2 regions of the Streptomyces sp. SudanB52_2052 genome follow, and region 2 is predicted to be linked to the other one. Evidence: predicted binding sites of a transcription regulator. Region 2 holds the regulator's gene; the other holds the start of a gene.

Region 1 (15,032 bases), 1.2 Mb from region 2:
CGAGCGGAGCGCGGCGGGCGTGTCGGTGTCGGACCGCAGCTCCTCGACCTGCCGGTCCACGCGGGCGCTGTGCTGCTCGGAGGGCGCCTTGGACTTGGGGCGGCCGGCCGCGATGTAGGAGGTGACGTCGTCGCGCTCGTCGGCCAGGGAGTGGGCGAGGGCGAGGGCGTCCTGCGTCTGCTCCGCGAGCGTCACGAGCTCCTGGGAGTCGTGGAGTTCCCCGGAGGCGGCGAGGACGGACGGGGTGCCGGCGCCGGCGATGGCCGCGGCGACCACGGCGACGGCGACGATGAGCCGGTTGCGTACGTGCGTGGGTCGGCCCTTGCCGGTGAGGGGCGTCGGCTCAGCGCCCTGAGCGGGGGCCGTCTGCTTGCCTGTGCGACGAGGCCGCGTCTTCTGCACCGGTGCTCGCATTCCTGACTCGTGAACCCTTGGGCCCGGGTGACGCTCCGTCAACTGACGCGTACTCCCGGTACACTTCCCGACCCTCCCAGCGCCGGTGGGCAGCGCACGCGCATCACCTGACCCGCCACCCGAAGGAGTGAACCTCGGAGGGGAGTTGAGGGGCAAGTTCCGCGGACCCTCGCAGTCGCCTTGTACGGCAGGCCGGTTGGACGCCGGCGGCGGGCGGTGGCAATATTCGCCACCACGCCTTCTCGGAACAAAGCATTCCGACCCAAACCAGGCGTCTGACCTGCGCGGGTGCGCCGTTCCGGCAACCATTGCCAGCCTTTTGCGGACCTTGTGAAGGGCTCGTGCAGACTGGCTGGATGCGTACTGAACTCGCCTCGGAGCCCGGGGACGCCGACCGCCCGAACGAGGACTTCGCCAGTGTCGGACTTCCGGCTTCAGGACAGGGCGGTTCGGTGGTCGTCCTGGACGGGGTCACCCCGCCGCGGGGCGGGACGGGCTGTCTGCATTCCGTCCCCTGGTTCACCGCACGCCTCGGTGGAGCCCTGACCGAACTGACCGTTTCACTCCCGGATGTCCCTCTGCTCGACGCCTTGTCCCGCGCCATCGCGCGTACCGCCGAGGCACACGCGGAAACCTGTGACCTTTCTCACCCCCGCACACCTCAGGCCACGGTGGTCGCGGCCCGTTGGAATCCGGCCACGGTGGAGTACCTGGTCCTGTCGGACTCGGCCCTGCTGCTGGAGTCCCCCGACGGGGCGGTGACCGCGCTCCTGGACGACCGGCTGGCCCGGCTGCCGCGCTCGGCCCTGGCCACGGACGCGCTGGTGGACGCGACGGTCCGCAACAAGGAGGGCGGCTTCTTCACCGCCGCCGCCGATCCCGCGGTGGCCCGGCGCGCGGTGACCGGAACCCTGCCGCGCCAGGAGGTACGCGCCCTGGCCGCGCTGACGGACGGCGCCACCCGCTGGGTGGAGCGGTTCCACGAGGGCGACTGGGCGGACTGCTTCCGGCTCGTCCGCAAGGAGGGACCGCAGGCCCTGGTGGACCGCGTGCGCGCGCTGGAGCGGGCGGACGTCGAGCGCGTGTCCCTGGGGCGGGGCAAGAGGCACGACGACGCGACGGTGGTGTTCGTCGAGTTCTGACCGCTCGCCCCGCCCGGGTCCTCGGTCAGCCGGCTCGCCTGCGGCGCCGGTACGGAACGCCCGTAACCGGTCCGAGACACCCGGAACCGGCCGCTACTTCTCCATGCCGCGGTTGAGCTGGTGCAGCAGCCGGGCCAGTTCCGTGACCTCGCGCGGGTCCCAGTCGGCCAGGCGGCCGGCGTAGCGGGCGCGGCGGGCCTCGCGGACCCGGCGGACGCGGTCCTGGCCCTCCTGGGTGAGGGCGACCAGCCAGGCGCGGCCGTCGGCGGGGTCGGGCTCGCGCGCGACGAGTCCCAGTTCCTCCAGGGCGCGCAGCTGGCGGGACATCGTCGCCTTGCCGACGCCGATGTAGGCGGCGAGTTCGGTGGCCCGCTGCTTGCCGCACTCGTCCAGCCGGACGAGGAGGCCGTACGCGGACGACTCCAGGTCGGGATGGACCTCGCGGGCCATCTCGCCCTGGTTGGCCCGGGCCCGCCGCAGCAGCACGGTCAGCTCGCGCTCCAGCGCCAGGAAGGCAGGCTGATCCACCGCGCTCCCGGCCGCACCGGCAGCGCGGTGTCCGTCGTCCTTGCCGTCCTCGTGCACGTCAGTCCCTGCCTCGGTCGTCGCCCGTACGGAGAGTTCCCGTACCGGGATTTTCCGCCACCTGCTGTCATCACCGCAGTTCGGCAAGTATTCCGCAGGTCACGGGGTGCGTGTACACAGGGTGGCCACACGGTGAAGGCCCGGGCCTCCCTCACGAGAACCCGGGCCTCCCCTACCGGCCGCGTCCGTCACGCCGCGACCGGAACCTCCGGCGCGGCCCCGTTCGTCGCCGGGGACAACGCCAGTTCCAGGACCTGGCGGACATCGGTGACGGCGTGGACGTCGAGCTTGTCCAGCACCTCCGCCGGGACGTCGTCCAGGTCGGGCTCGTTGCGCTTGGGGATGATCACGGTGGTGACACCCGCCCGGTGCGCCGCGAGCAGCTTCTGCTTCACGCCGCCGATCGGCAGGACCCGGCCGGTCAGCGAGACCTCGCCGGTCATGGCCACGTCCGTGCGGACCAGGCGGCCGGAGAGCAGGGACGCCAGCGCCGTGGTCATCGTGATGCCGGCGCTCGGGCCGTCCTTCGGGACCGCGCCCGCCGGGAAGTGGATGTGCACGCCCCGGTCCTTCAGATCGCCCACCGGCAGTTCCAGTTCGGCGCCGTGGGAGCGCAGGAAGCTCAGCGCGATCTGCGCGGACTCCTTCATCACGTCGCCCAGCTGACCGGTCAGGGTCAGCCCGGCCGCTCCCGTCTCCGGGTCGGCCAGCGACGCCTCGACGTAGAGCACGTCACCGCCCGCGCCGGTCACCGCGAGGCCGGTGGCCACGCCCGGCACGGACGTCCGCCGCTCGGCCGGGTCCTGGGCCGACTCGGGCACGTGGTGCGGCCGCCCGATCAGATCGCGCAGGTCGGCGTCGGTGACGGTGAACGGCAGCTCCCGCTCGCCCAGTTCGTGCTGGGCCGCGACCTTGCGCAGCAGCCGCGCGACGGACCGCTCCAGGTTGCGCACGCCCGCCTCGCGCGTGTACTCGCCGGCGAGCTTGCGCAGCGCGCTCTCGTCGAGGGACACCTCGTCCTGGTCGAGCCCGGCCCGCTCCAGCTGGCGCGGGAGCAGGTGGTCGCGGGCGATGACGACCTTCTCGTCCTCGGTGTAACCGTCCAGGCGGACGATCTCCATCCGGTCGGCCAGGGCCTCCGGGATCGCCTCCAGGACGTTGGCGGTGGCCAGGAAGACGACGTCCGAGAGGTCGAGCTCGACCTCCAGGTAGTGGTCGCGGAAGGTGTGGTTCTGCGCCGGGTCGAGCACTTCCAGGAGAGCGGCGGCCGGGTCGCCCCGGAAGTCCGAGCCCACCTTGTCGATCTCGTCGAGCAGCACGACCGGGTTCATGGACCCGGCCTCCTTGATGGCGCGGACGACCCGGCCGGGCAGGGCGCCGACGTAGGTGCGCCGGTGGCCGCGGATCTCGGCCTCGTCGCGGACGCCGCCGAGGGCGACGCGGACGAACTTGCGGCCCATGGCGTGGGCGACGGACTCGCCGAGGCTGGTCTTGCCGACGCCGGGCGGCCCGACGAGCGCGAGCACGGCACCGCCGCGCCGTCCGCCGACCACGCCGAGGCCCCGGTCGTTGCGCCGCTTGCGCACGGCCAGGTACTCGGTGATGCGTTCCTTGACGTCCTCCAGGCCGGCGTGCTCGGCGTCCAGGACCGCCTTGGCGCCCTGGATGTCGTAGGCGTCCTCGGTGCGCTCGTTCCACGGCATCTCCAGGACCGTGTCGAGCCAGGTGCGGATCCAGGAGCCCTCGGGCGACTGGTCGGAGGACCGCTCCAGCTTGTCGACCTCCTTGAGGGCGGCCTCGCGGACCTTCTCGGGCAGGTCGGCGGCCTCCACGCGGGCGCGGTAGTCGTCGGACTCCTCGCCCTCCTGCTCGCCGTTCAGCTCGCGCAGCTCCTTGCGGACGGCTTCGAGCTGACGCCGCAGCAGGAACTCGCGCTGCTGCTTGTCGACGCCCTCCTGGACGTCCTTGGCGATGGTCTCGGCCACGTCCTGCTCGGCGAGGTGGTCGCGCAGCTGCTGCGTGGCGAGCTTGAGCCGGGCCACCGGATCGGTGGTCTCCAGCAGTTCGACCTTCTGGTCGGTGGTCAGGAACGGCGAGTAGCCGGAGTTGTCGGCGAGCGCCGAGACGTCGTCGATGGCCTGGACGCGGTCGACGACCTGCCAGGCGCCGCGCTTGCGCAGCCAGGCGGTGGCCAGGGCCTTGTACTCCTTGACCAGTTCGGCGACCTGGCCGGGAAGCGGCTCCGGCACGGTCTCGTCGACGCGGGTGCCCTCGACCCAGAGGGCCGCGCCGGGTCCCGTGGTCCCCGCACCGATCCTCACCCGCCCCCGGCCGCGGATCAGCGCGCCCGGGTCGCCGTCGGCCAGCCGGCCGACCTGCTCGACGGTGCCGAGGACACCGGTGTTCGCGTACGTCCCGTCGATGCGTGGCACCAGGAGTACCCGGGGCTTTCCGGGCGTTGTCCGAGCAGCGGCCTGGGCGGCCTCCACCGCGGCACGGACCTCGGAGTCGCTCAGGTCCAGCGGGACCACCATCCCGGGCAGCACGACCTCGTCGTCGAGCGGCAGCACGGGCAGGGTGAGCGGTGTGGACGTCGAAGCCATGATCTCCCCTTCGGCAGTCAAGTTGAGCTATGCCGACTCAATGCTTGGCGGCGACGGGATGTTCCCGGACGGGCGTTCGCTGTGAGCGATCACCGGTGACGCGACGGCCGAGCCGGCGCGTACAGTCACGTCAGTAATAGATCAAACTAGCTTCTACCTATTACCGGGGGATGACGTGGACCGGATCGTGCAGGCATGGGTGGACGGGTGGATCGTGTCCCGCGGGGCGGCCGACCCGGTCACCGAGCCCTGGGGCTGCACCATCGACGTGGGGGCGAACGGCCATGTCACGCGGCATGTGTTCGGCGCGCGAGGTGACGACCTCGACGAGACCTCCGTCCGCAAGGTGGCCGACGCGGTGACCGGGGCCGGCGTGTGGCTGAAGGCGTTCCGGGACCCGTCCGTGGTCTCCGGCTGGCTGGGCGCCCCCTGGTGGATCGACCCCGAGCCCGGATACCTGATGACGGTCCCGCTGACGGCGGACACCACTCCGGACGCTCCCGAGGGCTACCGGCTGCGCAGCTGGTCGCGCGGCGGGGTGACGCGTGTGCTGATCGCCGCGCCGGACGGATCTCTGGCGGCGCGCGGCCAGATCGCCCCGACGGGCCCGACCGCCGTCGTCGACCAGATCGAGACGGCCCCCGAACACCGCCGCAGGGGGCTCGGCGGTGTCGTCATGCGGACGCTGCAGAGCGCCGCCGTCCGGCAGGGGGCCCGCACCGGAGTCCTGGCCGGGACGCCCGCGGGGCGGGGGCTGTACGAGGCACTGGGCTGGGAGGTGGTGGCCCTGCTGACCAGCGCGAAGCACGTCCCGCCGGCCCCCGGTACGGCCTGAACCGCCGCGCGCTCAGGCTGCGGCGGCCGGAGCGAGGCGCGCCGCGTACCACCGTCGCACCAGCGGCCAGGTCGCGACACCGATGGCCAGGGCGATCAGGTGCCCCCAGTCGGTCATCGGGTCGGTGAAGGCGAGCAGGTCCGGGAGCAGCATCCCGCCGAAGCCGGCCAGCAGGGGCACCCCCAGCCAGATCGGCAGCAGCCCGGCCAGGGCACCGGTACCGGCCGCGACGCCGAAGCTGACGCCGTAGTCGAGGCGGTGCAGGGAGCTGTCGGGGAGGTGCCCGGCCAGGACCGCGAGTCCCACCGGGACCTCGGTCGCCAGGGTGGCGAGGACGTGCCCGAGCAGGAAGACAGCGGCCGTGCGCAGGCCGCCGATCCGCCGTTCCAGCGCGGTCAGCACGAGGACGAAGGCGATGGCGAAGGGCGAGGCCACCCCGCCCGCGACCCACAGCGCGCTGCCCACGAGCACCAGCTCCGGCGTCCGCACCAGGTGCGCCACGTCCGTGCTGGAGCCCTGGAGCAGGGCGTGCACCAGCGCCGGGTCGGCCTGCTCGGTGATCAGTGAGGTGGCACCGAGCAGGGCCGCGTACGCGAAGGTGAACGGCGTGCCCGTGGGGGTGGGCAGCAGCCGCCAGGGCCGCAGCGCCCGGAGTCGGGTCCGGGACGTTCCCGACGGCGGGGACTCCGGTGCGGCCGGGACCGCCGTCTCGCGTGCCCGCTGCCGCGGCACCCCGTCGAGCAGGGCCGACGTGTCGTACCGGGGCGCGTCCGGCGGCGGGAGCGCGACCTCGGCGGTCTCCTCGCCGGGCGGCGCGGCGCGTTCCACCACGGGCGCTCCTTCCGTCCTGGCCCAGCCTTCGCGCCCGACCGCCCCCCTGTCTGTGACCCGGACCACGCGAGAGCCGATTCACAGCAACCCGACAGCCGTATCCCGCGTCCGCCGACCGCCGACCGCCGACCGCCGACAGTCATATCCCGCGTCCGCCGCCGGCCCATCCCGCTTCACGGTCGGCCGCCTTCCGCGGTCCCGCCGGCCGTGTCCCGCATCCCGCCTCCCGCGGTCCCGCCGACCATGCCCCGCGCATCGCCGCCGACCGTGCCCCGCGCCGCGGCCCGGCCCTACCCGCGTCCCGGTCGGCCGCCTCCCGCGTCCCGCCGACCGCATCCCTCACCCCGCCTCCCGCGGTCCCGCGGTCCCGCGGTCCCGCCGACCGCGCCCCACATCGCCGCCGACCGCCCCACATCGCCGCCGACCGTGCCCCGCCTCGCGGCCCGACCGTGCCCCGCGCCGCGGCCCGGCCCTACCCGCGTCCCGGTCGGCCGCCTCCCGCGTCCCGCCGACCGCATCCCGCATCCCGCCTCCCGCGGTCCTGCGGTCCCGCCGACCGTGCCCCGCGTCGCGGCCCGACCGTGCCCCGCTTCGCGGCCCGGCCCTACCCGCGTCCCGGCCGGCCCGGCCCTACCCGCGTCCCGGCCGGGCCGTACCCGCGTCGCCGCAGCCCGCGCGGAAATTCCGGGCACCGGAATCGCGCCCCTGCCAGGATGGCTCCATGCCCACCCCGAACGACATTCCCGATGTCCTGGACCGTCGCGAGGGCCCGCACGGCGAGGTCGTGCTGCGGCAGCGGCCCGGCGGCCGACTGGAGATCATCGCGAACGGCTGCTTCCTGATGGACACCTCCGACGGCCGCTCGGAGCGGCGGCTGGTCGACGCGGCTCTGGACGCCCTGCCCGACCGGCCCCGTCCCGACGTGCTGATCGGCGGACTCGGCGTCGGCTTCTCCCTCGCACACGCGGCGGCGGACCCGCGCTGGGGACGGATCACGGTGGTGGAACGCGAGCACGCGATTGTCGAATGGCACCGCGACGGCCCGCTCTCCACGATCTCCGCCGAGGCCCTCGCCGACCCCCGCACGGAAATCGTCGAAGCCGATCTCGTCGCATACGTCAATGAGACATCCGCCACGTACGACGCGCTCTGCCTCGACATCGACAACGGCCCCGGCTGGACCGTCACGGAGGGCAACGGAAATCTCTACCGGGAAGCCGGACTGGCCAGCTGCGCACGGGTGTTGAGGTCCGGCGGGGTACTCGCCGTCTGGTCCGCCCAGCCGTCTCCGGAATTCGAAGAAACCTTGTGGAATGCCGGGTTCCAACAGGTGCGTACCGAAGAGATCCCGGTTGCCCGGGGCGTGCCGGACGTCGTGCACCTCGCCATCAGCCCTGGATAGCAAAGGTGCGCTGACTCCCCGTACGCTGCTCCTCTGACGCCGATCATTCAAGCGTCAATCGCAACCATGCGCAGGCATAGCCAGTCATGAGGAATCACCCCACTGATTCCGGAAAGCACACCCCAGGGGCGGGCGATGGAGCAGACACACACCTCCCACAACGGTTCGGCGACGGCTACCCCGGGCGCGCAGCGCCGGGTTCTCGTCGTCGAGGACGACGCCACGATCGTGGACGCCATCGCGACCCGCCTGCGAGCCGAGGGATTCCTCGTGCAAACAGCGGGTGACGGCCCGGCCGCCGTCGACACGGCCGAGGCATGGCAGCCCGACCTGCTGATCCTCGACATCATGCTGCCCGGCTTCGACGGTCTGGAGGTCTGCCGCCGCGTGCAGGCCGCCCGCCCGGTGCCGGTGCTGATGCTCACCGCGCGCGACGACGAGACCGACATGCTGGTCGGGCTCGGCGTCGGCGCCGACGACTACATGACGAAGCCCTTCTCGATGCGGGAGTTGGCGGCGCGCGTGCACGTGCTGCTGCGCCGCGTGGAGCGGGCCGCGCTGGCCGCCGCGACGCCGCGCAGCGGCATCCTGCGCCTCGGCGAGCTGGAGATCGACCACGCGCAGCGCCGGGTCCGGGTGCGCAGTGAGGACGTCCACCTCACCCCCACCGAGTTCGACCTGCTGGTGTGCCTGGCCAACACCCCGCGTGCGGTGCTCTCGCGCGAGCAGCTGCTCGCCGAGGTCTGGGACTGGGCGGACGCCTCCGGCACGCGCACGGTCGACAGCCACATCAAGGCGCTCCGCCGGAAGATCGGCGCCGAGCGGATCCGTACGGTGCACGGCGTCGGTTACGCCCTGGAGACCCCGACGCCATGAGCGGCGGGCCGGCCGCACGGAGAAACCCCGGGGAGCCGGAACCCTGGGGCGGGGTGAGCCCGTTCTCGATCAAGACCAAACTGGGCGCGCTGGTCGTCATCTCGGTGCTGATCACCACCGGCCTGTCGGTGATCGCGGTGCACACGAAGACGGAGCTGCGCTTCATCACGGTCTTCTCGATGATCGCCACGCTGCTCATTACGCAGTTCGTGGCCCATTCGCTCACCGCGCCGCTGGACGAGATGACAGCGGTGGCGCGTTCCATCTCGCAGGGCGACTACACCCGCCGCACGCGGGAGAACCGCCGTGACGAGCTGGGTGATCTGGCCGTGACGATCAACGCCATGGCCGACGAGCTGGAGGCCCAGGACCGCCAGCGCAAGGAGCTGGTGGCGAACGTCTCGCACGAGCTGCGCACGCCCATCGCGGGTCTGCGCGCGGTGCTGGAGAACATCGTCGACGGGGTCACGCAGGCCGACCCGGAGACGATGCGCACGGCGCTGAAGCAGACCGAGCGCCTCGGCCGGCTGGTGGAGACGCTGCTTGACCTCTCCCGCCTGGACAACGGCGTCGTACCGCTGAAGAAACGGCGGTTCGAGGTGTGGCCGTACCTGTCCGGTGTGCTGAAGGAGGCCAACATGGTCGCCTCCGTCCGCGCGGGCATCGCCACCGGCTCGGGCAGCCACACGCGGACCGACGTCCATCTGCACCTCGACGTCCACCCGCCGGAGTTGACCGCGCACGCCGATCCGGAGCGCATCCACCAGGTCGTCGCCAACCTCATCGACAACGCGGTCAAACACAGTCCGCCGCACGGCCGGGTGACGGTCAAGGCGCGGCGCGGACCGCTGCCGGAGTCGCTGCAACTGGAGGTCCTGGACGAGGGCCCCGGCATTCCGAAGTCCGAGTGGCACCGCGTCTTCGAGCGGTTCAACCGGGGCAGTGCCAAACGCCCGCAGGGGCCGGGCAGCGACGGCGGCACGGGCCTCGGCCTGGCGATCGCCCGCTGGGCGGTGGATCTGCACGGCGGACGGATCGGAGTGGCCGAATCCGAGCGAGGTTGCCGGATTCTTGTCACTCTTCCAGGAGAGCCATCCGTGCCAAGTTGACGTAAAGTTCGAAGCGGAGCCACAAGATCCACCGGCGTCCGCGCTGACGGACACGTGTGATCAGGCACAGGCCCGCGTCATCGGCGTCCGGGGCCCTGCTCCGCCCTTCCCTCCTCAAGCGGAACCACGCTTGTTTCCCGCCATTTCAAGGCGCGAAACACGGTCTGAGATGTGACTTACACGACGTTGAACGGGCCCGACCTGACCTTCCCGGTCCGGGAGGCGTAGCCTTGATTCCCGCTGTCCATCATCTTGTGAAGCGGAAGAGGGCGGTTGCCGCCGTGTCGCCACAGTCCCCCAGTAACTCGAGCATCTCGACCGACACCGACCAAGCGGGCAAGAACCCCGCCGCGTCGTTCGGTGCCAACGAGTGGCTCGTCGACGAGATCTATCAGCAGTACCTCCAGGACCCGAATTCGGTAGACCGAGCCTGGTGGGACTTCTTCGCCGACTACAAGCCGGGCGCCGCTGCCGCCTCGGCTCCGGCGGGTACCGCGGCCGCGGGGGCCGCGGGGACCACCACCGCTCAGCCCGCCGCCCCGGCCGCTCCCGCCCAGGCCCCCGCGCCGGCGGCCGAGAAGCCCGCCGCCGCGCAGGCTCCCGCCCCGGCTCCGGCCCAGGCGAAGCCCGCCGCGCAGGCCCCGGCCCAGGCCGCCGCTCCCGCGAAGGCCGCCCCGGCCGCCGCCAAGCCGGCCGCTCCCGCGAAGAAGGCCGAGCCCGCGGCCGAGGCCCCCTCGGGCCCCGAGCAGGTCGTGCTGCGCGGCCCCGCCGCCGCGGTCGCGAAGAACATGGACGCCTCGCTGGAGCTGCCCACGGCCACGTCCGTGCGCGCGGTCCCGGTGAAGCTGCTGTTCGACAACCGCATCGTCATCAACAACCACCTCAAGCGGGCGCGCGGCGGGAAGATCTCCTTCACGCACCTCATCGGCTACGCCATGGTCCAGGCGATCAAGGCCATGCCGGCGATGAACTACTCGTTCGCGAAGGTCGACGGCAAGCCGACCCTGGTCAAGCCGGACCACGTCAACCTCGGTCTCGCCATCGACCTGGTCAAGCCGAACGGCGACCGCCAGCTGGTCGTCGCGGCGATCAAGAAGGCCGAGACGCTGAACTTCTTCGAGTTCTGGCAGGCCTACGAGGACATCGTCCGCCGCGCCCGCGACGGCAAGCTGACGATGGACGACTTCTCCGGCGTCACGGTCTCCCTGACCAACCCCGGCGGCCTCGGCACGGTCCACTCGGTGCCGCGCCTGATGCCCGGCCAGTCGGTGATCATGGGCGTCGGCTCCATGGACTACCCGGCTGAGTTCCAGGGCACCTCCCAGGACACCCTGAACAAGCTCGGCATCTCGAAGGTCATGACGCTCACGTCGACCTACGACCACCGGGTCATCCAGGGCGCCGCCTCCGGCGAGTTCCTCCGCCAGGTCGCCAACCTGCTGCTCGGCGAGAACGGCTTCTACGACGACATCTTCGAGGCGCTGCGCATCCCCTACGAGCCGGTCCGCTGGCTCAAGGACATCGACGCCAGCCACGACGACGACGTCACCAAGGCCGCCCGCGTCTTCGAGCTGATCCACTCCTACCGGGTCCGCGGCCACGTCATGGCCGACACCGACCCGCTGGAGTACCAGCAGCGCAAGCACCCCGACCTGGACATCACCGAGCACGGCCTCACGCTCTGGGACCTGGAGCGGGAGTTCGCCGTCGGCGGCTTCGCCGGCAAGTCGATGATGAAGCTGCGCGACATCCTCGGCGTCCTGCGCGACTCGTACTGCCGCACCACCGGCATCGAGTTCATGCACATCCAGGACCCGAAGCAGCGCAAGTGGATCCAGGACCGCGTGGAGCGCCCGCACTCCAAGCCGGAGCGCGAGGAGCAGCTGCGCATCCTGCGCCGCCTGAACGCGGCCGAGGCCTTCGAGACCTTCCTGCAGACGAAGTACGTCGGCCAGAAGCGCTTCTCCCTGGAGGGCGGCGAGTCCGTCATCCCGCTGCTGGACGCGGTGCTGGACTCCGCTGCCGAGTCCCGCCTGGACGAGGTCGTCATCGGCATGGCCCACCGCGGCCGCCTGAACGTCCTCGCCAACATCGTCGGCAAGTCGTACGCGCAGATCTTCCGCGAGTTCGAGGGCAACCTCGACCCGAAGTCGATGCACGGCTCCGGCGACGTGAAGTACCACCTGGGCGCCGAGGGCACCTTCACGGGCCTCGACGGCGAGCAGATCAAGGTCTCCCTGGTCGCCAACCCCTCGCACCTGGAGGCGGTCGACCCGGTCCTGGAGGGCGTCTCCCGCGCCAAGCAGGACATCATCAACAAGGGCGGCACGGACTTCACGGTCCTGCCGGTGGCGATCCACGGTGACGCGGCCTTCGCGGGCCAGGGCGTGGTGGCCGAGACCCTGAACATGTCGCAGCTGCGCGGCTACCGCACCGGCGGCACGGTCCACATCGTCATCAACAACCAGGTCGGCTTCACGGCCGCCCCGGAGTCCTCCCGCTCCTCGATGTACGCGACGGACGTGGCGAGGATGATCGAGGCCCCGATCTTCCACGTGAACGGCGACGACCCCGAGGCCGTCGTCCGCGTGGCGCGACTCGCCTTCGAGTTCCGCCAGGCGTTCAACAAGGACGTGGTGATCGACCTCATCTGCTACCGCCGCCGCGGTCACAACGAGTCGGACAACCCGGCCTTCACCCAGCCGCTGATGTACGACCTGATCGACAAGAAGCGCTCGGTGCGCAAGCTGTACACCGAGTCCCTCATCGGTCGCGGCGACATCACCCTGGAAGAGGCCGAGCAGGCACTCCAGGACTACCAGGGCCAGCTGGAGAAGGTCTTCACGGAGGTCCGCGAGGCCACCTCGCAGCCGTCCGCCGTGGAGCCCTCCGACCCGCAGGCCGAGTTCCCGGTCGCCGTGAACACCGCGGTGACCTCGGAGGTCGTCAAGCGGATCGCCGAGTCCCAGGTCAACATCCCCGACCACATCACCGTCCACCCGCGTCTGCTGCCGCAGCTGCAGCGCCGCGCGTCGATGGTCGAGGACGGCACGATCGACTGGGGCATGGGCGAGACCCTCGCGGTCGGCTCCCTCCTCCTGGAGGGCGTCCCGGTCCGCCTGGCCGGTCAGGACTCGCAGCGCGGTACGTTCGGCCAGCGCCACGCGGTCATCATCGACCGCACCACGGGCGACGAGTACACGCCGCTGCAGTACCTCTCCGAGGACCAGGCGCGGCTCAACGTCTACAACTCCCTCCTCTCCGAGTACGCGGCGATGGGCTTCGAGTACGGCTACTCGCTGGCCCGCCCGAACGCGCTCGTGATGTGGGAGGCGCAGTTCGGCGACTTCGTCAACGGCGCCCAGACGGTCGTGGACGAGTTCATCTCCTCGGCCGAGCAGAAGTGGGCCCAGACCTCCGGCGTCGTCCTGCTCCTGCCGCACGGCTACGAGGGCCAGGGCCCGGACCACTCCTCGGCCCGCCCGGAGCGGTTCCTGCAGCTCTGCGCCCAGAACAACATGACGGTCGCCATGCCGACGTCGCCGTCGAACTACTTCCACCTCCTGCGGTGGCAGGTGCACAACCCGCACCACAAGCCGCTGGTGGTCTTCACGCCGAAGTCGATGCTGCGCCTGAAGGCGGCGGCGTCGAAGGCGGAGGAGTTCACGACCGGGCAGTTCCAGCCGGTCATCGGCGACGCGTCGGTGGACCCGGCCGCGGTCAAGAAGGTCGTCTTCTGCGCCGGCAAGGTCTACTACGACCTGGAGGCCGAGCGTCAGAAGCGCGGCGTCACGGACACGGCGATCATCCGCATCGAGCGCCTGTACCCGCTGCCGGGTGCCGAGCTCCAGGCGGAGATCAAGAAGTACCCGAACGCCGAGAAGTACCTGTGGGCCCAGGAGGAGCCGGCGAACCAGGGTGCCTGGCCGTTCATCGCGCTCAACCTGATCGACCACCTGGACCTGGCCGTCGGCGCGGACGTCCCGCACGGCGAGCGCCTGCGCCGCATCTCGCGTCCGCACAGCTCGTCCCCGGCCGTGGGTTCCGCGAAGCGGCACCAGGCCGAGCAGGAGCAGTTGGTGCGTGAGGTGTTCGAGGCGTGAGCCTCTGAGCATCGGCTCGTGTACGGGTCCGGCCCCATCGCCTCGTCCGAGGTGGTGGGGCCGGACCCGTTTTCAGGCCGGCCCTCGCGCAGGTGGGGGAAACCGTGCGGTACGGGTGGGACACCGGGCCGCATAACCTGGAGGGGTACGACCCGAGGCCCCAGGCCCAGCCCCAGGAGAACACCCGTGTACTTCACCGACCGAGGCATCGAGGAACTCGAGAAGCGGCGCGGCGAGGAGGAGATCACCTTCGAGTGGCTCGCCGAGCAGCTGCGGACGTTCGTCGATCTCAACCCCGACTTCGAGGTGCCGGTGGAGCGGCTGGCGACGTGGCTGGCGCGGCTGGACGACGAGGACGACGCGTAGGGGCCGGCCGGGCCGGGGGATCGACGGCGTCGGTCCTGGCCGGTCCTGCGGGGGCCTCAGTCGCGCGGATGCGTGAGGCCGTACGCCAGACCCCATGTGCCGTGGGCCAGGAACAGGGCCCCGGCCACGAGCCGGCCGCCGCTGTGTCGCCGTAGCCCCCAGGCCGTGAGGGCCACGCCCGCCGCCAGCTGCGCAAGGGCCAGGGCGCGGGCCCTGGGGCCGCCGGTCCAGGGCATCCAGGGGCCGAGGCGGCTGTGGTCGACGGTGCCGCGTTCGGCGACCGCCTCCCGCCAGCCCGGCCACTCGACCGGGAGGCTGTCCGGCTGGAGCCGCGCGGCTTCCCGGAGGCGGTGGGCGGGTTCCCCGGGTGCCAGGCCGGGAGGCAGTGAGACGCCCACGCGCGCGAGGACCGCGAGCAGAGCGCGCAGGCGGGTGCGGGCGTCGGCCGCGGTGTCGGGTTTCGTCAGCCGGTCGAGGGCCTGGGGGTCCAGGACGGGGTCGAGGCCCACGCGCGCGGCGAAGGTCCGCATCGCCTCGTCCTCCCCCGCCGGGACGCCGCTCGTGAGCCAGACGAACCCGACCGGGCGGCGGAACCCGGACGCCAGCGTGAAGCCCGCGTGGTCGGCGTCCCACCAGAGGGCGAGGACGGGCCAGGGCGCGCCGACGGCGAGGGCCGTGGCCCAGCCGGTGACGACACGGTCGACGGGCTCGGCGCCGTCGCGCCAGGGCCGGCCCTCGGGGACGAGCACGCTCCATTCGTCGCCCG
Region 2 (15,032 bases):
CGACCGTGATGGACTCCTTCGCCTTGCCGTCGTTCTTCTTGCCGTTCACGGAGTCCGTGAGCATGACCAGGCAGAACGGGCAGGCCGTTGAGACGATGTCGGGGTTGACCGACAGGGCCTCGTCCACGCGCTCGTTGTTGATGCGCTTGCCGATGCGCTCCTCCATCCACATCCGCGCGCCACCCGCGCCGCAGCAGAAGCCCCGCTCCTTGTGGCGGTGCATCTCCTCGTTGCGGATGCCGGGGACGGACGCGATGATCTCGCGCGGCGGCGTGTAGATCTTGTTGTGGCGGCCCAGGTAGCACGGGTCGTGGTACGTGATGATGCCCTCGACCGGCGTGACCGGGATCAGCTTGCCCTCGTCCACCAGGTGCTGCAGCAGCTGCGTGTGGTGGATGACCTCGTAATCGCCGCCCAGCTGCGGGTACTCGTTGCCGAGCGTGTTGAGGCAGTGCGGGCAGGTCGCGACGATCTTCTTGGAGGACTTGGGCTTCGCCGACTCCGGCGTGACCTTGCCGTCCTCGTCCATCTCCTCGCCGAACGCCATGTTCAGCGCCATGACGTTCTCCATGCCGAGTTCCTGGAACAGGGGCTCGTTGCCGAGGCGGCGGGCGGAGTCACCCGTGCACTTCTCGTCGCCGCCCATGATCGCGAACTTGACGCCCGCGATGTGGAGGAGTTCCGCGAAGGCCTTCGTCGTCTTCTTCGCGCGGTCCTCCAGGGCGCCGGCGCAGCCGACCCAGTACAGGTACTCGACCTCGGACAGGTCCTCGATGTCCTTGCCGACGACCGGGACCTCGAAGTCGACCTCCTTGAGCCACTCCAGGCGCTGCTTCTTCGCCAGGCCCCAGGGGTTGCCCTTCTTCTCCAGGTTCTTGAGCATCGTGCCCGCCTCGGACGGGAACGCCGACTCGATCATCACCTGGTAGCGGCGCATGTCGACGATGTGGTCGACGTGCTCGATGTCCACCGGGCACTGCTCGACGCAGGCACCGCACGTGGTGCAGGACCACAGGACGTCCGGGTCGATGACGCCGTTGTCCTCCAGCGTGCCGATCAGGGGGCGCTCGGCCTCCGCCAGGGCGGCGGCGGGCACACCCGCCAACTGCTCCTCGGACGCCTTCTCCTCGCCCTCCATCGTCTTGCCGCCGCCGGCCAGCAGGTACGGCGCCTTGGCGTGCGCGTGGTCCCGCAGAGACATGATCAGCAGCTTGGGGGAGAGCGGCTTGCCCGTGTTCCAGGCGGGGCACTGCGACTGGCAGCGGCCGCACTCGGTGCACGTGGAGAAGTCCAGCAAGCCCTTCCAGGAGAACTGCTCGACCTGGCTGACGCCGAAGACGTCGTCGTCGCCGGGGTCCGTGAAGTCGATCGGCTTGCCGGCCGACGTCATGGGCTGCAGCGCGCCCAGCGCCGTCCCGCCCGTCGCCTCGCGCTTGAACCAGATGTTCGGGAACGCCAGGAAGCGGTGCCAGGCCACACCCATGTTGGTGTTGAGTGACACCACGATCATCCAGATGAACGAGGTGCCGATCTTGATCATCGCGACCAGGTAGACCAGGTTCTGCAGCGCCGTGACCGACAGGCCCTTGAAAGCCAGCACCAGGGGGTACGAGGCGAAGTACGAGGCCTCGTAGTGGTCGACGTGGTGGAGCGCGCCCTCCAGGCCGCGGAGCACGTAGATGGCCAGGCCGATGGTGAGGATGACGTACTCGACGAAGTAGGCCTGACCGGCTTTGGAGCCCGCGAAGCGGGACTTGCGACCGGGCCGGTTCGGCAGGTTCAGCAGACGGATCGCGATGAGCACCGCGATGCCCAGGACCGTCATCACGCCGATGAACTCGATGTACAGCTCGAACGGCAGGAACGTGCCGATGACCGGCAGCACCCAGTCGGCCTGGAACAGCTGCCCGAAGGCCTGGGCGAGGGTCGGCGGCAGCGTCAGGAAGCCGATCGCGACGAACCAGTGGGCGATGCCGACGATGCCCCACCGGTTCATGCGCGTGTGGCCGAGGAACTCCTTCACCAGGGTCACGCTGCGCTGGTAGGGGTTGTCGGTCCGGGTACCGGCGGGCACGGGCTGGCCCAGCTTGAAGTACCGGACGAACTGGCCGATCGCGCGTGCGAGCAGCGCGACGCCGACCACGGTCAGTACCAGCGACACGATGATCGCGGCGAGTTGCATGGGGGCTCCTCGGGCCTGCGAGGGGTTTCGTCGGGGTGACCTGTCGTTCCCGAAGGGTTCCCCGAAATTACTAAGCGGTAACTTATGCAGTCCGTCTGAGACTACCCCTATCTTCCGCCGCACTGTAGCCGGGTGGGCAGTGATCTGAATCGCTCAGGGTTGCCTCAGGAACCATCCGGATTCGACCCGGATCCCGTCGTGTTATTCATACCGAATTGTCATAGTGACGCCTAACTTATATCCGTGCTCTACGGGATCACCGCCGCCGCCACCGCCCTCCTGCTCACCGCCCTTCTCGCGGCGGCCCTTCGTGTGCCCGCCCTGCGGCTGCGTCTGGTCGAGCGGCGGCGGCAGCGCGAGGTGCCGCTGTCCGGGGGCGTGGCCGTGGTGGTCGTCACCGGGGCGGTCGTCGGCGTCACGGAGTGGGGCGCGGCCGGGAGCGGGATCGACGGGCTGCTCGTCGCCGGCGGCGTGGTCGCCCTGCTCGGGCTCGTCGACGACGTGTGGCGGCTGCGGCGGCGGGTGCTGGCCGGCGGTACGGGCGTGGCCGCCGCGTGTGTCGTGCCGTACGGGGAGACGGGGGTGGGCACCGGGCTGCTCGCCGTCGTGTGGGTCGTCGGGGTGACCTTCGCCTTCCGGGGGCTCGACCACGCCGACGGGCTCGCGGGGACGGTCGGGGTCGTCACCGCCTTCGGGGTGGCGGCCTGCGCGGCGATCGACGTGCTGGACGGGATCGCCGTGCTGATGAGCGTGCTGGCCGCGGCGCTGACCGGCTTCCTGCTGCACAACTGGCACCCCGCGCGCGTGGCGCTGGGCAGCTGTGGGTCCATGGCGGCGGGATTCGTGATCGCCGTCGGCCTCGTGCACGTCCGGGCCGGGTTCGGGATCGGGGAGAGCGCGGGGGTGCTCTTCGCGCTGACGGCCCTGGCGTGCGCCGACGCCGTACTCGTCCTGCTGGCGCGGCGGCTGAGCGGGCGGCCCGTGGTCCGCAGCGGGCCGGACCATCTCGCGCACCGGCTGCGGCGGCTCGGTCCGACCGTGCCGGGCGTCACGCTGCTGCTGGGCTTCGGGGCGTTCTCCGGCGTGCTCGTCGGGGTACTCGCGCACGTCGGCTGGGTCGGGGCCGACGCCCTGTGGTGGGTCCCGGGCGTGGCTCTCGTGGTGGTGTTCGCCCTCTCGCGTGTACCCGTGTACGCCGATCGACGCACAGTATCGCCGCAGGTCAGAGCCTCATTGCGTGTAAGGAGCGGATAAGAGTTGAGTCCGCTCGACTCAGCTCTGTTGACCGGTCGGGAGCCGTCGTGCACACTTGAGTCCGTTCCACTCAAGTCAGCTGGAGGAATCAACCATGGCACGTGCGGTCGGCATCGACCTGGGCACGACTAACTCCGTCGTCAGCGTTCTGGAGGGCGGCGAGCCCACCGTCATCACCAACGCCGAGGGCGCCAGGACCACGCCGTCCGTCGTCGCCTTCGCCAAGAACGGCGAAGTCCTCGTGGGCGAGGTGGCCAAGCGCCAGGCGGTCACGAACGTGGACCGGACGATCCGTTCGGTGAAGCGGCACATGGGCACCGACTGGAAGATCGAGCTCGACGGGAAGCCCTTCAACCCGCAGCAGATCAGCGCCTTCGTGCTGCAGAAGCTGAAGCGGGACGCCGAGTCCTACCTCGGTGAGAAGGTGACCGACGCGGTCATCACCGTCCCGGCGTACTTCAACGACGCCGAGCGCCAGGCCACGAAGGAGGCCGGCGAGATCGCCGGTCTGAACGTGCTCCGTATCGTCAACGAGCCGACCGCCGCCGCCCTGGCGTACGGCCTCGACAAGGACGACCAGACCATCCTGGTCTTCGACCTCGGTGGCGGTACGTTCGACGTCTCGCTGCTGGAGATCGGCGACGGCGTCGTCGAGGTGAAGGCCACCAACGGTGACAACCACCTCGGTGGTGACGACTGGGACCAGCGGATCGTCGACTACCTGGTCCAGCAGTTCCAGTCCGGCCACGGCGTGGACCTGGGCAAGGACAAGATGGCCCTGCAGCGTCTGCGTGAGGCCGCCGAGAAGGCGAAGATCGAGCTGTCCTCGTCCACCGAGACCTCGATCAACCTGCCCTACATCACCGCCTCCGCCGAGGGCCCCCTGCACCTCGACGAGAAGCTCACCCGCGCCCAGTTCCAGCAGCTGACCGCGGACCTCCTGGAGCGCTGCAAGACGCCGTTCCACAACGTCATCAAGGACGCCGGCATCTCCATCAGCGAGATCGACCACGTCGTCCTGGTGGGTGGCTCGACCCGTATGCCCGCCGTCGCCGAGCTCGTCAAGGAGCTGACCGGCGGCAAGGAGGCCAACAAGGGTGTGAACCCGGACGAGGTCGTCGCCATCGGCGCCTCGCTCCAGGCCGGTGTCCTCAAGGGCGAGGTCAAGGACGTCCTGCTCCTCGACGTCACCCCGCTGTCCCTCGGCATCGAGACCAAGGGCGGCATCATGACCAAGCTCATCGAGCGGAACACGACGATCCCGACCAAGCGGTCCGAGATCTTCACCACCGCCGAGGACAACCAGCCGTCCGTGCAGATCCAGGTCTACCAGGGCGAGCGCGAGATCGCGGCGTACAACAAGAAGCTCGGGATGTTCGAGCTGACCGGTCTGCCCCCGGCGCCGCGCGGCGTCCCGCAGATCGAGGTGTCCTTCGACATCGACGCCAACGGCATCATGCACGTGACCGCGAAGGACCTGGGCACGGGCAAGGAGCAGAAGATGACCGTCACCGGCGGCTCCTCGCTGCCGAAGGACGAGGTCGACCGCATGCGCGAGGAGGCCGAGCGCTACGCGGAGGAGGACCACAAGCGCCGCGAGGCCGCCGAGTCCCGCAACCAGGGCGAGCAGCTCGTCTACCAGACCGAGAAGTTCCTCAAGGACAACGAGGACAAGGTCCCGGGCGAGATCAAGACCGAGGTGGAGGAGGCCGTCGCCGAGCTGAAGGAGAAGCTCAAGGGCGAGGACACGGCCGAGATCCGCACGGCCACGGAGAAGGTCGCGGCCGTCTCCCAGAAGCTGGGCCAGGCCATGTACGCCGACGCCCAGGGCGCCCAGGCCGCCGGCGGTGCCTCCGCCGGAGCCGGCGCGGGTGCCGGTGACGCCAAGGCCGACGACGACGTCGTCGACGCCGAGATCGTCGACGAGGACCGGAAGGACGGTGCCGCGTGACGGAGGAGACCCCGGGCTTCGACGAGCAGCAGCCCGACGTCCCTTCCGGCGCCACCTCCGACGACGCCGAGCCGAAGGCCGCCGCCTCCTCCCCGGAGGAGAAGGCGGCCCCGGCCGGGGACACGGGCCAGGACGCCGGTCTGGTGGCCCAGCTGGACCAGGTGCGCACCGCGCTCGGCGAGCGCACCGCGGACCTCCAGCGCCTCCAGGCCGAGTACCAGAACTACCGCCGTCGGGTCGAGCGCGACCGGATCGCGGTCAAGGAGATCGCCATCGCGAACCTCCTGACCGAGCTCCTGCCCGTGCTCGACGACATCGGCCGCGCGCGGGAACACGGCGAACTGGTGGGCGGCTTCAAGTCCGTCGCCGAGTCGCTGGAGAGCACCGCGGCGAAGATGGGCCTGCAGCAGTTCGGCAAGGAGGGCGAGCCCTTCGACCCGACGATCCACGAGGCCCTGATGCACAGTTACGCACCGGACGTCACCGAGACGACCTGCGTGGCGATTCTGCAGCCCGGGTACCGGATCGGCGAGCGCACCATCCGCCCCGCGCGGGTGGCGGTGGCCGAGCCCCAGCCGGGGGCGCAGACGGTCAAGGCGGACGAGGCCGCCGAAGCCGACGACAAGGAGAGCGGTGGCCCGGACGAGGGCTGACGTAGACGAAGGGAAGGAGGGGCGTCGAGGATGAGCACCAAGGACTTCATCGAGAAGGACTACTACAAGGTCCTCGGCGTCCCCAAGGACGCCACCGAGGCCGAGATCAAGAAGGCGTACCGGAAGCTCGCCCGCGAGTACCACCCGGACGCCAACAAGGGCAACGTCAAGGCGGAGGAGCGCTTCAAGGAGATCTCGGAGGCCAACGACATCCTCGGCGACCCCAAGAAGCGCAAGGAGTACGACGAGGCCCGCGCCCTCTTCGGCAACGGCGGCTTCCGCCCGGGGCCCGGCGCGGGCGGCGGCTCCTTCAACTTCGACCTGGGCGACCTCTTCGGAGGCGGCGCCCAGGGCCAGGGCGGGGCCGGCGGCTTCGGCGGCGGACTCGGTGACGTCTTCGGGGGCCTGTTCAACCGTGGCGGCGCCGGACCGGGGACGCGTACGCAGCCCCGGCGCGGCCAGGACATCGAGTCCGAGGTCACGCTCAGCTTCACGGAGGCGATCGAGGGCGCGACCGTCCCGCTGCGGATGTCGTCGCAGTCGCCCTGCAAGGCCTGTTCGGGTACCGGCGACAAGAACGGCACGCCGCGCGTGTGCCCGACCTGCGTCGGCACCGGGCAGGTCGCCCGGGGCAGCGGCGGCGGCTTCTCGCTCACCGATCCCTGCCCGGACTGCAAGGGCCGCGGCCTGATCGCGGAGAACCCCTGCGAGATCTGCAAGGGCAGCGGCCGGGCCAAGTCCTCGCGGACGATGCAGGTGCGCATCCCCGCGGGGGTCAGCGACGGCCAGCGGATCCGGCTGCGCGGCAAGGGAGCGCCGGGCGAGCGCGGCGGCCCGGCGGGCGACCTGTACGTGATGGTGCACGTCGACTCCCACCCGGTGTTCGGCCGCAAGGACGACAACCTCACCGTCACCGTCCCGGTGACGTTCGCCGAGGCGGCCCTCGGCGGCGAGGTCCGGGTGCCCACGCTGGGCGGCCCGCCCGTCACGCTGAAACTGCCGCCCGGCACGCCGAACGGCCGTACGATGCGCGCCCGGGGCAAGGGCGCGGTCCGCAAGGACGGCACCCGCGGCGACCTCCTGGTCACCGTCGAGGTGAGTGTCCCGAAGGACCTGACGGGGAAGGCTCGTGACGCACTGGAGGCGTATCGCGAGGCGACCGCGGGCGAGGATCCGCGGGCGGATCTGTTCCAGGCCGCGAAGGGAGCATGAGTCAGATGGACGGTCGTCGACGCAACCCGTATGAACTGACCGAGGAGACCCCGGTCTACGTCATCTCGGTGGCGGCCCAGCTGTCCGGCCTGCACCCGCAGACCCTGCGCCAGTACGACCGCCTGGGCCTGGTCTCCCCCGACCGCACGGCCGGCCGGGGCCGCCGCTACTCGGCCCGTGACATCGAACTGCTCCGGCAGGTGCAGCAGTTGTCGCAGGACGAGGGCATCAACCTGGCGGGCATCAAGCGCATCATCGAACTGGAGAACCAGGTCGCCGCGCTCCAGGCCCGGGTGGCCGAGCTGGAGGACGCGCTCGACGGCGCGGCGGCGGCCATGCGGCAGCGCGAGGCGGCGGTGCACGCGTCGTACCGCCGGGACCTGGTGCCGTACCAGGAGGTCCAGCAGACCAGCGCGCTGGTGGTGTGGCGGCCGAAGCGGCAGCAGCAGGCGGACTGACGCGTACGCGCGTGTCCGCGTGTGAATGCGGGGCCGGGAGGCAACTCCCGGCCCCTTTCGCATGCCTTGACCCGATTTCGCACGGTCCCCTGTCCATGACTGACCAGTGCGGAGCACTTGGAGACGATTCCGCACCGTCTTCACAACCACTGCGGAGCGTGGTGTTGTCATCTCGTTAAGTGCTTCCGCTTGACGCTGAGGGGCGCGTCCGCGTTGGCTTTTCAGTCACATGGGCCACAAAGCTGTGCCCACGTCCGAATCACACGCGAAGTGAGCTCCCGCATGCGTCGTCGTATCTCCATATCCGTGGCCGCGGCCACGATGTCCGTCACGCTCGCCGGCTGCGGCGTGCTCAACGCGACCGGGAGCAGCGACGACGCCAGCCCGACCAAGGGCAACGACATCACGGTGGGCCTGCTGCTGCCGGAGAAGGCGAACACGCGGTACGAGAACTTCGACTACCCCATCATCAAGCAGAAGGTCGAGTCCCTCACGAACGACCAGGGCCGCGTCGAGTACGCCAACGCCGAGGCCAGCGCCGACAAGCAGGCGAGCCAGCTGCAGCAGATGATCGACGACCGGGTCGACGTGATCCTGCTGGACGCGGTCGACTCGCAGGCCATCGCGAGCGGCGTGAAGAAGGCCAAGGACGCCGGCATTCCGGTCATCGCCTACGACCGGCTGGCCGAGGGCCCGATCGACGCGTACATCTCCTTCGACAACGAACTGGTCGGCGAGGTCCAGGGCCGCTCCCTGCTGGAGGCCATCGGCGAGAAGGCGAGCCTCTCCGACAAGATCGTCATGATGAACGGCTCGCCGACGGACCCGAACGCCAAGCAGTTCAAAGCCGGGGCGATGTCCGAGCTGAACGGCAAGGTGACGATCGCCGAGTCCTTCGACACCAAGGACTGGAAGCCGGAGAACGCGCAGGCCAACATGGCCCAGGCGATCGAGAAGATCGGCAAGGACAACATCGCGGCCGTGTACTCCGCCAACGACGGCATGGCGGGCGGCATCGTCAAGGCGCTGGAGGCCGCCGGCGTGACCGAGCTGCCGCCGATCACCGGGCAGGACGCGGAACTCGCCGCGGTGCAGCGCATCATCAGCGGTGACCAGTACATGAGCGTGTACAAGTCGTACCCGCAGGAGGCGGAGAGCGCCGCGGAGATGGCGGTCGCGAAGGTCCAGGGCCGGGACATCCAGTTCGCCGCCCTCACCCGCGACAAGGTCGACAGCCCCACCCACAAGGGCATCCCCGCACAGCTCGTGCCCGTCGTCGCGCTGACCCGGGAGAACATCAAGGACACCGTCGTCGCCGACGACATCTACCAGGTGTCGGACATCTGCACGGCGAAGTACAAGGCGGCCTGCCAGTCCCTCGGCCTCAAGTAGCCGGTTCGGGCGTACGCCTCCTGTCGGCCCTTCCGGGGCGTCCGGCCAGGGTGAGCGCCCGCAGCAGCCACTCGGCGGGCCCGTGCCCGAAGCGCCGGGTCCACGCCGTGCTGAGGGCGAGCTGGAGCGCGTACACGGCGACCGCGAGCAGCAGCACGCCGGCCGCTCCCACCTCCCCGTAGAGGGACAGGCCGTACGCCGTGGCGACGAACATCATGATCAGGGACTGCCCGAGATAGTTCGTGAGCGCGAGGCGGCCCGCCGGGGCGAACAGCCGCCGGACCCGGTCCCCCCGGGGCGAGTCCAGCAGGAGCAGCAGCACGCAGGCGTACGCGGCCGACAGGGCGGGCGCCGTCAGCATGCCCACGCCGATGCCCAGGAGCTGCCAGCGGTCGCCCAACGGCCCCTGCGCCGAGGAGGCGAAGAAGACGGCGCCCGGGACTCCGACGGCCAGAGCGACGACCGTGACGCGCACCAGCCGGGAGCGGTCGGTGCCGCCCGGGGCGAGCAGGCGCCGCCGCCCCGCGGCCAGACCGAGGAAGAACGCGGCGAGCACGCCCGGGGCCATGAGCAGAACGCCGAGGAGGGCGAGGGGCAGCCGGTCCAGGTTCTCCCGCACGACCGAGCCCGCACTGCCGCGGTAGGCGGCCACGGCCTGCGCGATCGCCTGGTGGGGGACGGGTTCCTCGTCGTCCACCGCGGTGGCCAGCGCCCCCAGACCGGTGAGGACGACACCGAACACCCCGTAGATCCAGGCGGCGGCCTTCACGGCGGTGGCCGGCCTGATCCGCCGCGCCCAGAGCAGGACCAGGCCCAGGACGCCGTAGGTCAGGAGGATGTCGCCGGTGTACAGCAGGACGGCGTGCACCAGGCCGAGCAGCACCAGGCCCAGGGACCGGCGCAGGAAGCGCGCGGTGATGCGGGCCCCGTCCCGTTCGGCGGAGGCCGCCTGGAGGGTGAAGCTGTAGCCGAACAGGAACGAGAACAGCAGGTAGAACTTGCTGGACGCGAGCGCCGCCACCAGCCAGGCGGCGACCTGGTCCACCGGGGCCGCCCCGGGATCCCGGACCCCTTCCGCCTCGTAAGGGCTCATGATCTGCGCGCTGTTGACCACCAGGATGCCCAACAGGGCGAAGCCCCGCAGCGCGTCGACGGCGGGCAGCCGTCGCGGGCCCGCCGGTCCCCCCGGGTCGTTCACCGTTCCCCCTCGCGAGCAGGCGGACCCGGTCCCGGCCCGCGATCACAGAAGGTCGCACACCGACCGCGCGCACGCCACCCCATCCTGGGGCAACAGGCCGGCTGACGGCGAGCGGATTCAGGGATCGAACGGCTCAAAAAGGAACGCGGGTGCGGGGGAGCCGTGTTGCGGAGCAGGTCCCGGCCGCGCATAGTTGCGCTGCGAAGGACGGCGAAACCGGGGGTGGGATGGTCGATGGCCGGGCACGGGGCGGAGGAGCATCCACACGGTGCCGACCGACTGTGCGAAGCCGGGGATCGCGTGTACTCCCGGGCCGTACGGCGGGGCCGTGTGCCGCGCCGGGACGCCGAGCCGGTGCCCTGCCTGCTGGAACTCGCCCTGCTGCACCCGGACCCGGATGACATGGACTGGCTGGTGCCGACCTCCCCGCAGGAGGTCATGACCCGGCTGCTGCGCGGGATGTACGACGAGGTCAGCGCGAGCCAGCGGCGGGTGGGTTCGGTGGTGGCCGCCTTCGAGTGGTACGCCGGGCTGGGCCGCCAGGTGCAGCCGGCCGCGTCGGCCGCGGAGGGCCCGGCGATCCGGGTCCTGGACGGACTCGCCCGGATCCAGGCCGCGATGGACGAGGCGACGCAGGCGTGCACCACCGAGGTGCTCACGGTGCAGCCGGGCGGCATCCGCCGCGAGGCGGAGCTCTCCGAGGGGCTGCACCGGGCGCTGGCGCTGCGCGGCCGGGGCGTGCGGATGCGGGACCTGTACACGCACGTCGCCCGGCACGGGCAGGGGTTGCTGACCTACCTGGAGCTGATGGGCGACGCGGTGGAGGCGCGCACGCTGGACGAGGTCATCGACCGGCTGATCCTGTTCGACCGGACGGTGGCCTTCATCCCCGCCAACACCGACCGCACGATGGCGCTGGAGCTGCGGCACCCCGCGATCGTCGAGTACCTGGTCACGGTCTTCGAGCGGCTGTGGCGCCTCGCGATCCCCCTGACGGCCCCGCTCCCCGACACCGGCATCGAGGGCATCTCGCACCGGGAGCAGTCGATCGCGGCCCTGCTCGCGGAGGGGCATCAGGACGCCGTGATCGCGGAACGGCTGGGCATCAGCGTACGGACGTGCCGGGCGCACATCGCGCGGCTGTCGGAGACGCTGGGGGCGGCGAGCCGTACCCAACTGGGCGTGCGCATCGCCCAGGTGGGGCTCGACGGGCCGCCCCAGGTGGCCGCGCCCCTCAGCGTTCCTCGCCGAGAATCCCGGACTGCCCGATGAGGTAGCCGAGTTGGGCCCTGCTCTGGCTGCCCAGCGTCGCGGCGAGTTTGGCGATGTGGACGCGGGCCGTGCGCACGTTCATGCCCAGCCGGTCGGCGATGACGGCGTCGGTGTGGCCCTCGACGAGGAGGGCGGCTATGGCGCGTTGGCGGGGGGTGATGCCGTTGTGGGAGGGCTGGGGGGCGGCTTCGGGGAACAGCGGGGTGGCGAGGCGCCAGAAGCGGTCGAACGTGGTGGCCAGGTACCCGACGATGGCCGGGTGCCGGATCTCCAGGGCGAGGCTGCCGTTGTCGTCGGCGGGGAGGAACGCCACGTCCCGGTCGACGATGATGAGCCGGTCGGTGATCTCGTCCAGCGCACGCGCCTCGATGTCGCCCTTCAGCCGTTCGTGGTGCGCCACGGTCGTGGGGTGGTGGCGCAGGGTGTGCTGGTAGAGGGTGCGGATGCGGCCGCCGCGGTCCAGCAGCGCCTGGTCGCGGCGGGTGGCGAGGGCATAGGCCGCCTCGACCCGTGCCCCGGGGAGCCCGCTGCGTGGCTGGACGGTCAGCAGTTCCCGGCAGGCGTCCGCCATGGCCTCGGTGATGGCCGTGTTGATCTGCTCCTTCCCGTCGAGGAGCCTGAGCGTCGGGGTGGCGTCCGCGGCCGGGTGATGTCCCTCCGCGGCCATCAGCGGCCCGAAGGTCTCGGCCAGCTGTTCCTCGCGCCGCCGCTCCCGCGCGATCCGTTCCTCGGAGGTCCGCAGCAGCCGGTGGAGGGCGACGGCCGGCGCCACGGGCTCCAGCCGGTGGAGGTCGTCGACGGCGGGGTGCAGCAGGCCGAAGCCGATCAGGCAGGGTGCGGCGCGGGCGGCGTCCACGGTCGTGTGCCCTTCGCGCAGGGCGCGTTCGTACAGCGCCATGCCGTCGGGGCACAGTTCGTCCGCGTCGTGCTCCGGGTGGGGCGCCGACGTCACGCGGGACTACCTCCTGTTCCGTCGTCCTGCTTCAGGATCTCCGACCGTGCTATGAGATACCCGAGTTGCGCCCGGCTGCCACTGCCCAGGGCCGAGGCCAGCTTGGCGATGTGGGCGCGGCAGGTCCGCACGTTCATGCCCAGGCGGCGTGCGATGGCTTCGTCGACGTGGCCCTCGACCAGGAGCTTGGCGATGGAGTGCTGGATCTCCGTGATGCCGCCGGACGCCGCTTCGTACGGGGTGCCGGTGCTCAGCGGGACGGCGCGGTCCCACAGGTACTCGAAGAGTTTGATCAGGTAGCGGACGAGGCCGGGGTGGCGCAGTTCCAGGGCGACCTGCTGGTCGTCGCGCGCGGGGATGAAGGCGACGGTCTCGTCGCAGATGATCAGGCGCTCCACCAGCTCGTCTATGGTGCGGTACTCCGCCTTGCCGTCGGAGAGCCGCGCCGCGTAGGCCAGTTGCTCCGGGTTGTAGCGGGCGGTGTGCTGATACACCGTCCGGATCCGCACACCTCGTTCGATGAGCGGCTTGTCGCGTTCCAGCCCTCTCAGAAGGCTGCGTTCCGACATACGGTCGCTCGGCTGGAGCGTGAGCACCTCGGTCCTGCACTGGGCCGTCGCCATGTTGAGTGCGGCGTTGATCCGCTCGCCGCCCTCCAGCACGGTGATGGAGTCACTCGTGGCCGTGTGGGTACCCATGGCCATGAAGGGCTGGAAGGTCTCCGCGAGACTGATGGCCAGGCGCCTGCGCTCGGCGATCTCGTTCTCCAGCGGGCTGAGCTGCCGGGACAGGGCGACGACCGGGGGCACGGGGCGCAGCCAGTTGGGATCGTCCGGATCGGGGTGGAGGAGGGCGAACTCCACCAGGCAAGGGGCCGGCTCCACTTCCGCGCGAGCGATGCGCCCGGTGCGCAGAGCGGAGGCATACAGACGGCTGCCCTCCTCGCACCACTCGGTCATCGCATGGGGATGTGTCCCTCTTGCCGGATTCGTTGCCAAATCTCCACCCCCCAGGGTCCTGAACATGCAGGAACATGATGCATCGATTGTGTGGCCATGACGTGCCCGAATGAGCCATCGTCGTACTCGACGGGGGAAAAGGGGACCTTCAAGTGAGGACGAAGCCGACTATGCGGAACAGAATGCTTCGCTCGGTGCTTGTCGCCGCCTTCTCCGCCGTTGCAGCCCTCGGCGTACTGAGCGGCTTCTCCGAAGCGAAGAGCGATGTTCGGGCGAACACCAGCTGGCCGTCGGTGGCTCAGACCAGCAGCGGCATCAACAACACCAGCTGGCCGAGCTCCGGGGCAGCCGGATCCGGGAGCTGACCGTGACCACTCCACCCGACGACCGCTCCTTCCGCCGTGAAATGGCGACCGCCTACCGCTCCGGCTGGCACTTCATCGACCTGGTCACCGCCATCCCCCACAGCGGTGACTCGCTGATGGTGACCGTGTTCGGAGAGCCGGTCGTCGTCACGCGGGACGAGGACGGAGACGTACGGGCGTACCGGTGTCTGCGGCGGCCTCGGGGGGCGCCGCAGCCAGTGCGATGTGCCGTACGGTACGGAATGATCTTCGTGAACCTGGACCAAAGGGACCATCAGCAGGTGGAGGCCGACTCCCCTGCCCCGAGGACCATCTCTGCCACCCCCCGCAGTGCCTGACGCGATTCCCCCGTCGTAACAGATCGCTCAGGTGCTTCCCCCCGCAGCGGCGTCACCGTGACCTGAACACGGTGACGCCGCTGCAGTTTGTGGGGACATTTCCGGGTATCCGCCCAGTTCCCCGGTGGCTGGAACCAGTCGATCACCGGTGTGGATTTTCACTTCCCTCAACCGCGCCCCATCGTGCGCGTCAGCTCCCTCTCGATGACCGCGCGCGCCGGGTTCGGCGGCGAGCGAGCCGGGCCGCGGGGATCGTATGTGAACCGGACGGGGGTACCACGTGCGGAGTACCGTCCGGGCTCCCGGCGCGTCCTTGAGTGCAGTAGACTCAACTTTGTGTAAGTCGTTCGGGTCAGTGCAAGGAGGAGAACGCGAACGTGGACGCCGAGCTGACCAACCGGAGTCGGGACGCGATCAACGCTGCCAGCAACCGGGCCGTGACCGAGGGGCACCCCGACCTCACCCCCGCCCACCTGCTCCTCGCACTGCTCCAGGGGCAGGACAACGAGAACATCACCGACCTGCTCGCCGCGGTCGACGCCGACCAGGCCGCCGTGCGCTCCGGCGCCGAGCGCGTGCTCGCCGGGCTGCCCAGCGTGACCGGGTCGACCGTCGCGCCGCCCCAGCCCAACCGCGAGATGCTCGCCGTCGTCGCCGACGCGCAGGCCCGCGCCAAGGACCTCGGCGACGAGTACCTCTCCACGGAACACCTGCTCATCGGCATCGCCGCGAAGGGCGGCGCGGCCGGCGAGGTGCTGTCCCAGCAGAGCGCCGACGCCAAGAAGCTCCAGGCCGCCTTCCAGAAGACCCGGGGCCAGCGCCGGGTGACGACGGCGGACCCCGAGG

Evidence for each region. The regulator HspR, encoded in region 2, represses chaperone genes until heat shock. The targets are predictions, from matches to a motif close to TTGAGNNNNNNNNNCTCAA.
Region 1: a site for HspR is predicted at 4,767-4,785, ahead of lon (endopeptidase La). Genes of this name have one in related genera too.

What each region holds. Positions count from the first base shown of each region.
Region 1 is NZ_OZ186796.1:3,029,836-3,044,867, forward strand. It holds gene ACSUPV_RS13135 (sensor histidine kinase) at 1-402, opposite strand, end outside; gene ACSUPV_RS13140 (protein phosphatase 2C domain-containing protein) at 771-1,556, shown strand; gene ACSUPV_RS13145 (MarR family winged helix-turn-helix transcriptional regulator) at 1,650-2,141, opposite strand; gene lon (endopeptidase La) at 2,330-4,744, opposite strand; gene ACSUPV_RS13155 (GNAT family N-acetyltransferase) at 4,920-5,579, shown strand; gene ACSUPV_RS13160 (rhomboid-like protein) at 5,592-6,407, opposite strand; gene ACSUPV_RS13165 (spermidine synthase) at 7,132-7,812, shown strand; gene ACSUPV_RS13170 (response regulator transcription factor) at 7,948-8,688, shown strand; gene ACSUPV_RS13175 (HAMP domain-containing sensor histidine kinase) at 8,685-9,797, shown strand; gene ACSUPV_RS13180 (multifunctional oxoglutarate decarboxylase/oxoglutarate dehydrogenase thiamine pyrophosphate-binding subunit/dihydrolipoyllysine-residue succinyltransferase subunit) at 10,079-13,900, shown strand; gene ACSUPV_RS13185 (DUF6104 family protein) at 14,087-14,266, shown strand; gene ACSUPV_RS13190 (hypothetical protein) at 14,323-15,032, opposite strand, start outside.
Region 2 is NZ_OZ186796.1:4,188,309-4,203,340, reverse strand. It holds gene ACSUPV_RS18570 (heterodisulfide reductase-related iron-sulfur binding cluster) at 1-2,182, opposite strand, end outside; gene ACSUPV_RS18565 (MraY family glycosyltransferase) at 2,426-3,436, shown strand; gene dnaK (molecular chaperone DnaK) at 3,531-5,387, shown strand; gene grpE (nucleotide exchange factor GrpE) at 5,384-6,040, shown strand; gene dnaJ (molecular chaperone DnaJ) at 6,071-7,252, shown strand; gene ACSUPV_RS18545 (heat shock protein transcriptional repressor HspR) at 7,258-7,710, shown strand; gene ACSUPV_RS18540 (sugar ABC transporter substrate-binding protein) at 7,993-9,102, shown strand; gene ACSUPV_RS18535 (DUF418 domain-containing protein) at 9,095-10,300, opposite strand; gene ACSUPV_RS18530 (LuxR C-terminal-related transcriptional regulator) at 10,535-11,572, shown strand; gene ACSUPV_RS18525 (helix-turn-helix transcriptional regulator) at 11,535-12,524, opposite strand; gene ACSUPV_RS18520 (hypothetical protein) at 12,521-13,483, opposite strand; gene ACSUPV_RS18515 (hypothetical protein) at 13,851-14,186, shown strand; gene clpB (ATP-dependent chaperone ClpB) at 14,564-15,032, shown strand, end outside.